3 regions of the Streptomyces glycanivorans genome follow, and region 3 is predicted to be linked to each of the others. Evidence: riboswitches for the same ligand, from Rfam matches in the RefSeq annotation. Region 3 holds a riboswitch; each other region holds the start of a gene.
What was found. A riboswitch is a leader RNA that binds a small molecule or an ion and turns the genes downstream of it on or off. The one in region 3 is predicted to bind cobalamin.

Region 1 (3,245 bases), 2.5 Mb from region 3:
CGAGATCCGGCTCGACGAGGTCGTCCACCGGTACCCCGGCCGGGACGAACCCGCCGTCGCGGGCGTATCGCTCACCTTGCGGCGCGGCGAGATCCTGGCGGTCGTCGGTGAGAACGGCTCGGGCAAGTCGACCCTGGCCAAGCTCATCACGGGGATCCTCCTGGCCGACAAGGGCCGCGTCCTGTGGGACGGCACCGATCTCGCCGACGCCGATCCCGAAGCCGTGTGGCGACGCACCGCCCTCGTCCCGCAGAACTTCGCCTGCTGGCCGCTGCGCGCCCGGGAGAACGTCACCCTCGGCCGGCCCAGGACGTACGACGACGGACCGGTGTGGGAAGCCGTCGACGCCGTGGGCATGCGCGAGACGGTGGAGAAGCTTCCCCAGGGGCTCGACACCCTCCTGGCCAGGGAACTCTGGGGCGGAGCCGAGCTGTCCGGCGGCCAGTGGCAGCGGCTCGCGTGTGCGCGGGCGCTGTACCGGCGCACTCCCCTGCTGATCCTGGACGAGCCCACGTCCCAGATGGACCAGCGCGGGGAGCACAGGATCTTCCTGGAGATCAGGCGCATCGCCGCGGAACGCATGACGGTCGTCGTCACGCACCAGCTCGAGAACACACGGCTGGCCGACCGTATCGTCGTCATGCGCGCAGGACGCGTCGTCGAGCAGGGCACGTACGAGGAACTCGCCCACGGGGGAAGCCTTTTCGCCGAGCTCCTGGCGCTCGCCCAGGACCGGTAGGGCGACCCGGGTGCCCGTGCGGACGGTCTGCGCGGGTACCCGGATCCAGGTGCGTGACCGGTGGGGCCTGTAGCCGGACGGCGGGCATGGACGGCGTCCCCGTGGAACCCGCGGACGCCGAGTTCCTGATGTCCCCCGAGGCGCGGGACGCCGCCACCCGGGAGGGCGTCCCGGTGATCGACCACCGGGCTCTCCGACGGGTCTGGACGCGGAGCGCCGGTCAGAGGTGAGCCCTCGGTATCGGTCGGCGCCTGCGCCATCCGCATGCCGGACCGGGTTCACCACGCACCCGGACGCCCCCTAAGCTGGTGGGTGCAGCTGGTTCGCCCCGTCAGCCAGGCGGGATGCGTCGCAAGAGGGAACCCGGTGGAAATCCGGGACTGCCCCGCAGCGGTGAGCGGGAACGACCGCCGTCATACGCACTGGGTCCGACGAAACGGACCTGGGAAGCGACGGCCATTAGATGTCCTCTTCGAGGGCGTGCCCGCGAGTCCGAAGACCTGCCAACTGCCCGCGCGCGGACCAACCGTGCGCGGACATCCCGGTGACCTCGTGGGCGGGTCGGCGTACATACCGGACGGATCCCGTGCGTCGCACGACGTCCTCCGTCCGGTAGGGCACCCCTTCGCGCTCTCGTCCCGTCGCCGGGATCTCAGGGATTCATCTCGCGAAGGAGATCTCCGTGACCAACGAGTACGCGACCGCGGCAGCGCGGTCCACTGTGTACGGCTACCCCCGGCAGGGACGGAACCGGGAACTGAAGAAGGCCGTCGAGGGCTACTGGAAGGGGCGGGTCACCGCCGATGCCCTCCGCGCCACCGCCGCCGGACTGCGCCGCGACAACTGGCGGCAGCTGAGCGGGGCCGGCATCGACGAGGTCCCGACCGGGGACTTCTCGTACTACGACCATGTGCTGGACACCAGCGTCATGGTGGGAGCCGTCCCGGACCGCCACCGTGAGGCGGTGGCCGCCGATCCGCTCGACGGGTACTTCGCGATGGCCCGCGGCACGCAGGACGTCGCTCCGCTGGAGATGACCAAGTGGTTCGACACCAACTACCACTACCTCGTGCCCGAGCTGGGCCCGGACACCGTCTTCGCCGCTGACTCCGCCAAGCAGGTCACCGAGCTGAAGGAAGCCCTCACCCTCGGGCACACCGCCCGGCCCGTGCTCGTCGGCCCGGTCACCTATCTCCTGCTCGCCAAGCCCGCCCCCGGCGTGGCGGCCGACTTCGAACCGCTCACCCTGCTCGACCGGCTCCTTCCGGTCTACGCGGAGGTCCTCGCCGATCTGCGCGCCGCCGGCGCGGAGTGGGTACAGCTCGACGAGCCCGCCCTCGTCCAGGACCGCACCCCGGCCGAGCTCGACGCCGTCGCCCGGGCCTACCTGGAGCTCGGCGGGCTCAACGACCGCCCCGAGCTGCTCGTCGCCTCCTATTTCGACCGGCTCGGGGACGCCCTGCCCGTCCTGGCGAAGGCCCCGGTCGAGGGACTGGCACTCGACTTCACCGACGCCGCGGCAGCCAACCTCGCGGACCTCGCTGCCGTCGGAGGGCTCCCCGGCAAACGGCTCGTCGCCGGCGTGGTCAACGGCCGCAACATCTGGATCAACGACTACGAGAAGTCGCTGGCCACTCTCGCCACGCTCCTCGGCCTCGCCGGCCGGGTCGACATCGCCGCCTCCTGCTCCCTCCTGCACGTCCCCCTCGACACGGCGCCCGAGACGGACATCGATCCCGAGATCCTCCGCTGGCTCGCCTTCGCCAGGCAGAAGACGGTGGAGATCGCCACTCTGGCCAAGGGACTGGCCGAGGGCACCGACGCCATCGCCACCGAGATCGCCGCCAATCGGGCGGACCTCGCCTCCCGCGCCGACTCCCCCGTCACCTACGACCCTGCCGTGCAGGCCAGGGCCGCCGCCATCACGGACACCGACGGCCGCCGCTCCCAGCCGTACGGGGAGCGAGCGGCAGCCCAGCGTGCCCACCTCGGGCTTCCCCTGCTGCCGACGACCACCATCGGCTCCTTCCCGCAGACCGATGAACTCCGCACCGCGCGCGCCGACCTGCGCGCCGGCAGGCTCGACCCGGCCGGGTACGACGAGCGGATCAGGACGGAGATCGCCGAGGTGATCTCCTTCCAGGAGAAGACCGGCATCGACGTCCTGGTGCACGGTGAGCCCGAACGCAACGACATGGTCCAGTACTTCGCCGAGCAGCTGACCGGATACCTCGCCACCCGGCACGGCTGGGTCCAGTCCTACGGGACCCGCTACGTCCGCCCGCCGGTCCTGGCCGGCGACATCTCCCGCCCCCGACCGATGACCGTGGACTGGACGACCTACGCACAGTCCCTCACCGACCGTCCGGTCAAGGGCATGCTCACCGGACCGGTCACCATGCTCGCCTGGTCCTTCGTCCGCGACGACCAGCCACTCGGCGACACCGCCCGCCAGGTCGCCCTCGCCCTGCGCGACGAGGTCGACGACCTGGAGACCGCCGGCACC
Region 2 (3,245 bases), 3.6 Mb from region 3:
CCGATGTCTCGCCAACGGGGCAAATCGGTCGGGGCGGGGACTGTCCACGCCGGGCCCCGCACCGGCGGCGGGGGTCCGGCCCACCCCTCGCACACACAAGCGGAACGTGCCCACGCGGTTGGGGTCACCGTGCCGCCCTGCCCAGTTCACCTTCCGTTCATCCAGGTTGCTTACGTTCCCCGTGCCAATGACGTCGAACGATTGCCTGGGTAAATGGAACACATCACGCTGCTGCTTGCGATTGTGGTCGTGACAGCTCTCGTGTTCGATTTCACGAACGGTTTCCACGACACCGCCAACGCGATGGCGACCACCATCTCGACCGGCGCTCTCAAGCCCAAGACAGCGGTGGCCATGTCCGCCGTTCTCAACCTCGTCGGCGCGTTCCTGTCGGTGGAGGTCGCCAAGACGATCTCCGGCGGGATCATCAATGAGAACGGCCTCAGAACCGAGGTCATCTTCGCCGCGCTCGTCGGCGCGATCCTGTGGAATCTGCTGACCTGGCTGGTCGGCCTGCCCTCCAGTTCCTCCCACGCACTCTTCGGCGGCCTCATCGGCGCCGCGGTGATGTCGGCCGGCTGGTCCTCGATCAACGGCGGCACCGTCGTCACGAAGGTCCTGCTGCCGGCGATCGCCGCGCCCCTGGTGGCCGGTGTCGCCGCGCTGCTGGCCACGAAGCTGACGTACCGCCTCAACCGGAAGATCACCGACGAGGCCCAGCTCAAGTCGACGGCGAAGGGGTACCGCGCCGGCCAGATCGCCTCGGCCGGACTGGTCTCGCTCGCCCACGGCACCAACGACGCGCAGAAGACCATGGGCATCATCACCCTGGCCCTGGTCACCGGCGGCGTCCTCTCCCCCGGCTCCAACCCGCCGGTCTGGGTCATCGCCTCCGCCGGTATCGCCATCGCGCTCGGCACCTACCTCGGCGGCTGGCGCATCATCCGCACGATGGGCAGCGGCCTCACCGACCTGCGTCCGCCGCAGGGCTTCGCGGCCCAGACGAGCGCGGCCACGGTCATCCTGGCCTCCTCGCACCTCGGTTTCTCCCTCTCGACCACCCAGTCCTGCTCCGGTGCCGTCATGGGCGCGGGCCTCGGACGCAAGGGGGGCGTGGTCCGCTGGTCCACGGCCACCCGGATGTTCGTCGCCTGGGGTCTGACGCTGCCGGCCGCAGGTCTCGTCGGCGCGGGTGCCGAGTTCCTGACCAAGCAGGGCCCCTGGGGCGTCGCTGTGGTCGCCGTCCTGCTCGTCGCGGGCTCCGGTGCCATCTGGCTGCTGTCGCGCCGCAAGCCGGTCGACCACACCAATGTGAACGCGACCGAGGACGAGCCCGCGGGCGTCGTCACGACCGCCATCGCGGCCGTCAGCCCGCCGCCCGTCGGCTTGGGTGTCCCGGAACTCAAGACCACCATCCACGCCCCGGCGTCCGAGACCCCGGCCGACCGGCCGGCCACGGTGTAAGGACAGATCCGCATGAACATCGACTGGGCAGCTCTCGCGTCCGTCTTCGGCGTCAGCCTCGTGATCACCATCGCGTTGGTCGGCCTCTTCACTCTCGGCATCACCGGCCTCGCCAGGCAGACGACCACGGCGCAGGGCGGCGGTGGCGGCGTCCTGGCGCGCACCGGCGCGTACGCCTGCTTCGCGCTGTGCGCGGCGGCGGTCGCCTACGGGATCTTTCTGATCGTCGCCTGACCCACCGGGTAGGCACCCGCTCAGGGCCGGACACACCACGTGTGTGTCCGGCCCTGTGTGCGTCTGAGCACACTGAAGCCTCGCAGGTCAACGGCAGGTTGACGGGCGTTCGCGGAGCGTGGTGGACTGCCGGAGCCATTTAGGCCGACCGGCTCGCCGGCCGGCCTTACGGCGACAGGAGAGGAAGCCGGTGCGAATCCGGCGCGGTCCCGCCACTGTCACCGGGGAGCAGCCTCCACACGGAAGTCACGGTCCGCCACCGCGGACTGGAAGGCCGGAGGAACTGCGGATCCGGGAGCCAGGAGACTCTCGTCGCCGGTCACGTCGAACCAGGGCGCGGACCCTGAGTGAGGACATACGCCATGTCTGGCTGCCCTGCGTCGGTCACCCCACCACCTTCCGAGAAGGCCCTTCGAGGCACGACGGCGGGCTGAGCGGTGCGAGCCGACCGCATCTTCGCGTACGGCGCCGCAGCCGGACTGATCGGCGACATGCTGCTCGGTGACCCCCGGCGGGGCCACCCCGTCGCCGCCTTCGGGCGTGCCGCGGCCGGCGCCGAGAACCTCCTCTGGCGCGATCACCGCGGCTGGGGCGCCCTGCACACGCTCGTGTGCGCGGGGGGTGCCACGGGCGCCGCCGCGCTGGCCGCCCGTGCCGTACGGAACCGTCCCGCCGCCGCGGTCGCTCTGACGGCCGCCGCCACCTGGTCCGTCGTCGGAGGCACGTCGCTGGGCCGCGAGGCGCGTGCCATCGGCGGGGCCCTGGCCGCCGGGGACGTCGAGCTGGCCCGGGAGCGGCTGCCGCACCTCTGCGGCCGGGACCCCCAGGCGCTGGACGGGCCGGGCATCGCCCGCGCGGTGGTGGAGTCCGTCGCCGAGAACACCTCCGACGCCGTGGTGGGGGCCCTCGTGTGGGGCGCGCTCGGCGGGGTGCCGGGGCTGATCGGATTCCGGGCCGTCAACACCCTCGACGCGATGGTCGGGCACAGGTCGCCCCGCCACCGGCGCTACGGCTGGGCCTCGGCGCGGCTCGACGACGTCGTCGGCTGGCCGGGGGCCCGGCTGACCGCGGCGCTCGCCGTCGCCGCCGGGGGACGCCCCCGCGAGGCCGTCCGGGCCTGGCGGGCGGACGCCCACCGGCATCCCAGCCCCAACGCGGGCCCGGTGGAGGCCTCGTTCGCGGGAGCGCTGGGTGTGCGGCTCGGCGGCACCCTGGCGTACGGCGGGCGGGTCGAGCACCGGCCGGTGCTCAACGGCGGGGCCGGCCGGGACGTACAGGTCACGGACATCGAACGGGCGGTGCGGCTGTCGCGCCGGGTGAGTGTGCTGGCCCTCGCCGTGTGCGCGGCGGGGCGGCTGGCCAGGGGACGGAGAGCCACATGAGCGGCGGGTTGCTGGTCGCGGGTACCACTTCGGACGCGGGCAAGAGCGTCGTCACGGCCGGGATCTGCCGGTGGCTGGTGCGCCGGGGGGTGAAGGTCGCGCCGTTCAAGGCGCAGAACATGTCGCTGAACTCGTTCGTCACCCGGGAGGGGGCCGAGATCGGCC
Region 3 (3,245 bases):
TCACCCGCTGGTTCCACCGCTGGGCCCTGATCGCGGGCTGGGCGGTCGGCATGATCTACGGCACGGTGGCCGCCTACGGCGTCGCCAGCCCGACCCAGAAGCACTTCGGCGGGTCCTCGAAGGAGATCCCGGGCATCGGCGAGATCGGCTACATCGGCCTCACCGCGATCGTGCTGAACATCATCGTGGTGGTCGTGCTGACCTTCGTCCTCAACGCCGTGAAGGCACCGGCCGGCGTGGACGAGACCTCGCCGTCCGACTACACGGCGGACGTCGGCGACCCCGGCGTCAAGGCCGAGCTCCCGCCGGCCACGGTGGGCGCGCCGGGCGACGACGAACCGCTGGAACGGGTGTAGGACGTGACGTCCGTCCCGGCAGGGTTCGCCCCCTGCCGGGACGGACGCGTACGGGGCGGGGTGCTCGGCGACGGCTGCCGGGCCGCCCCGTACGCGCCGCGTGCCCGCCCCCGAAAGGGTGTGCGCCGGGCCTGCCGCCCGGGGGAGACTGGCACCCATGGATGTCTCGATCAGACCTGTACGCGCCGAGGAGCACGAGGCCCTGGGCGAGATGACCGCCCAGGCGTATCTCGGCGACGGGCTGCTGGACTTCGGCGCCGACGACCCCTATCTGGAACAGCTTCGCGCCGTCGGGCGACGCGCCGCCGAGGCCCTGGTGCTGGCCGCGGTGGACGCCGACGGCGAGCTGCTGGGCGGTGTCACCTACGTCCCGCCCGGCAGCCCGTGGGCCGACATAGCCGGCCGGGACGAAGCCGAGTTCCGGATGCTGGCGGTCTCCGCCCGGGCGCGCGGGCGCGGTGCGGGCGAGGCGCTCGTACGGGCCTGCGTCGACCGGGCCCGTGCCACCGCGGGGCTCTCCGGGATCGTCCTGTCGACCCAGTCGTCCATGGAGGCCGCGCACCGGATCTACCGCCGCCTCGGCTTCGTACGGACCCCGGAGCGCGACTGGAGCCCTCTCCCGGGCTTCACCCTCCTGACGTTCCGCTTGGCCTTCTGACTCTCCGCGACACTACATGTGGGGGCCGCCGCAATCGGCGGCCCCCACATGTATGCTCGACCTCGCTGTCGCCGCAGGGGAATCCGGTGCGAATCCGGAACTGTCCCGCAACGGTGTGATCGGTGTGCATTCGCGCACCGCGGAGTCCGAAGACCTGTCGACAGTGCGTCCGGCTCGACCGAACCGGACGCAGAGACGTCCGGGCCCCGCGGAGGGCCGGTGGACGCCGCGCGCACCGTGCTGCCCTCCCCCGGGTTCCCTGTGTTCCGGCTGCCCCGCTCCCGCAGGCCTGAGCCGAGCGAGGGATAGCCCCAGTGACCATCGCGCCAGCCGACCCGGTTTCAGCCGCGGAATCCGAAGGCCGTACGACCGACGCGCCCGGGACCGCCCTGCTGCGGACCCTGACCGGCCTCACCGCCGATCTCCCCGACACCGACCCCGGACGGGTCGCCGCCGCCGCGCTGCGCGGCCGCAGCGCCCGGTCGGACGAGGCGGAGCTGCGCTCGCTGGCCGTCGAGGCCTCCGCCGGCCTGATCTCGGAGGACCCGGCCTACTCGCGGCTCGCCGCCCGGCTCCTCACCCGGGCCGTGGCGGACGAGGCCGCCGGCCAGGGTGCTGTCTCCTTCTCGGCCTCGGTCGCCGTCGGGCATCGCGAGGGGCTGATCGCGGACCGTACGGCCGAGTTCGTCACGCTGCACGCCGCCGCTCTCGACGCCCTGGTCGACCGGGCGCTCGCCGACGGCGCCGACGACCGCTTCGGCTACTTCGGGCTGCGGACACTGCACAGCCGGTACCTGCTGCGGCACCCGCTCACCCGCCAGGTCATCGAGACCCCGCAGCACTTCATGCTGCGCGTCGCCGCCGGGCTCGCGGAGGACACCTCCGAGCGGGCACTGGAGGAAGTGGCCGCCCTGTACGGCCTGATGAACCGGCTCGACTACCTGCCCTCCTCCCCCACCCTGTTCAACTCCGGCACCCGCCACCCGCAGATGTCGTCCTGCTACCTGCTGGACTCGCCGCTGGACGAGCTCGACTCGATCTACGACCGCTACCACCAGGTGGCGAGGCTCTCCAAGCACGCCGGCGGCATCGGGCTCTCCTACTCCCGCGTCCGCGCCCGGGGTTCACTCATCCGGGGGACCAACGGGCACTCCAACGGCATCGTGCCGTTCCTGAAGACGCTCGACGCCTCGGTCGCGGCGGTCAACCAGGGAGGCCGGCGCAAGGGTGCCGCCGCCGTCTACCTGGAGACCTGGCACGCGGACATCGAGGAGTTCCTGGAGCTGCGCGACAACACCGGCGAGGACCAGCGGCGTACGCACAACCTCAACCTGGCGCACTGGATCCCGGACGAGTTCATGCGCCGCGTCGACGCGGACACGGAGTGGTCCCTGTTCTCCCCGGCCGACGTACCCGGGCTGGTGGACCTGTGGGGCGACGAGTTCGACACGGCCTACCGCGCGGCCGAGGCGAAGGGGCTGGCCCGCAAGACGATGCCGGCCCGTGAGCTGTACGGGCGCATGATGCGCACGCTCGCGCAGACCGGCCAGGGCTGGATGACGTTCAAGGACGCCTCCAACCGGACGGCGAACCAGACCGCCGAGCCGGGCCGGGTCGTCCACTCCTCGAACCTCTGCACCGAGATCCTCGAGGTCACGGACGACGGCGAGACGGCCGTCTGCAACCTCGGGTCGGTCAACCTCGGCGCGTTCGTCGCGGACGGCACCATCGACTGGGAGCGGCTGGACGCCACCGTCCGCACCGCGGTGACCTTCCTCGACCGTGTCGTGGACATCAACTTCTACCCGACCGAGCAGGCCGGCCGGTCCAACGCCCGCTGGCGTCCGGTGGGCCTGGGCGCGATGGGCCTCCAGGACGTCTTCTTCCAGCTGCGGCTGCCCTTCGACTCCCCCGAGGCCCGCGCGCTGTCCACGAGGATCTCCGAGCGGATCATGCTCGCCGCCTACGAGGCCTCCTGCGACCTCGCGGAGAGGTCCGGCCCGCTGCCGGCGTGGTCCGAGACCCGCGCCGCGCGCGGTGTGCTGCACCCCGACCACTACGACACCGAGCTGAACTGGCCGGAGCGCTGGGACGCGCTGCGCGCCAGGGTCGCGAGGACCGGGATGCGCAACTCGCTGCTGCTCGCCATCGCGCCGACCGCGACGATCGCCTCCATCGCCGGGGTGTACGAGTGCATCGAGCCGCAGGTCTCCAACCTGTTCAAGCGCGAG

Region 1: it holds a riboswitch for cobalamin, as region 3 does, so the genes downstream of both, metE (5-methyltetrahydropteroyltriglutamate--homocysteine S-methyltransferase) here and P8A20_RS11985 (ribonucleoside-diphosphate reductase subunit alpha) in region 3, are expected to answer to the same signal.
Region 2: it holds a riboswitch for cobalamin, as region 3 does, so the genes downstream of both, P8A20_RS28570 (cobalamin biosynthesis protein) here and P8A20_RS11985 (ribonucleoside-diphosphate reductase subunit alpha) in region 3, are expected to answer to the same signal.

The regions. Positions count from the first base shown of each region.
Region 1 is NZ_CP120983.1:380,366-383,610, forward strand. Features, by position in the region: gene P8A20_RS01780 (ABC transporter ATP-binding protein) at 1-739, shown strand, start outside; gene P8A20_RS01785 (hypothetical protein) at 826-969, shown strand; cobalamin riboswitch at 1,042-1,261, shown strand; gene metE (5-methyltetrahydropteroyltriglutamate--homocysteine S-methyltransferase) at 1,422-3,245, shown strand, end outside.
Region 2 is NZ_CP120983.1:6,474,381-6,477,625, reverse strand. Features, by position in the region: gene P8A20_RS28580 (inorganic phosphate transporter) at 214-1,464, shown strand; gene P8A20_RS28575 (hypothetical protein) at 1,477-1,698, shown strand; cobalamin riboswitch at 1,879-2,007, shown strand; gene P8A20_RS28570 (cobalamin biosynthesis protein) at 2,136-3,080, shown strand; gene P8A20_RS28565 (cobyric acid synthase) at 3,077-3,245, shown strand, end outside.
Region 3 is NZ_CP120983.1:2,832,305-2,835,549, forward strand. Features, by position in the region: gene mctP (monocarboxylate uptake permease MctP) at 1-356, shown strand, start outside; gene P8A20_RS11980 (GNAT family N-acetyltransferase) at 514-1,014, shown strand; cobalamin riboswitch at 1,067-1,190, shown strand; gene P8A20_RS11985 (ribonucleoside-diphosphate reductase subunit alpha) at 1,329-3,245, shown strand, end outside.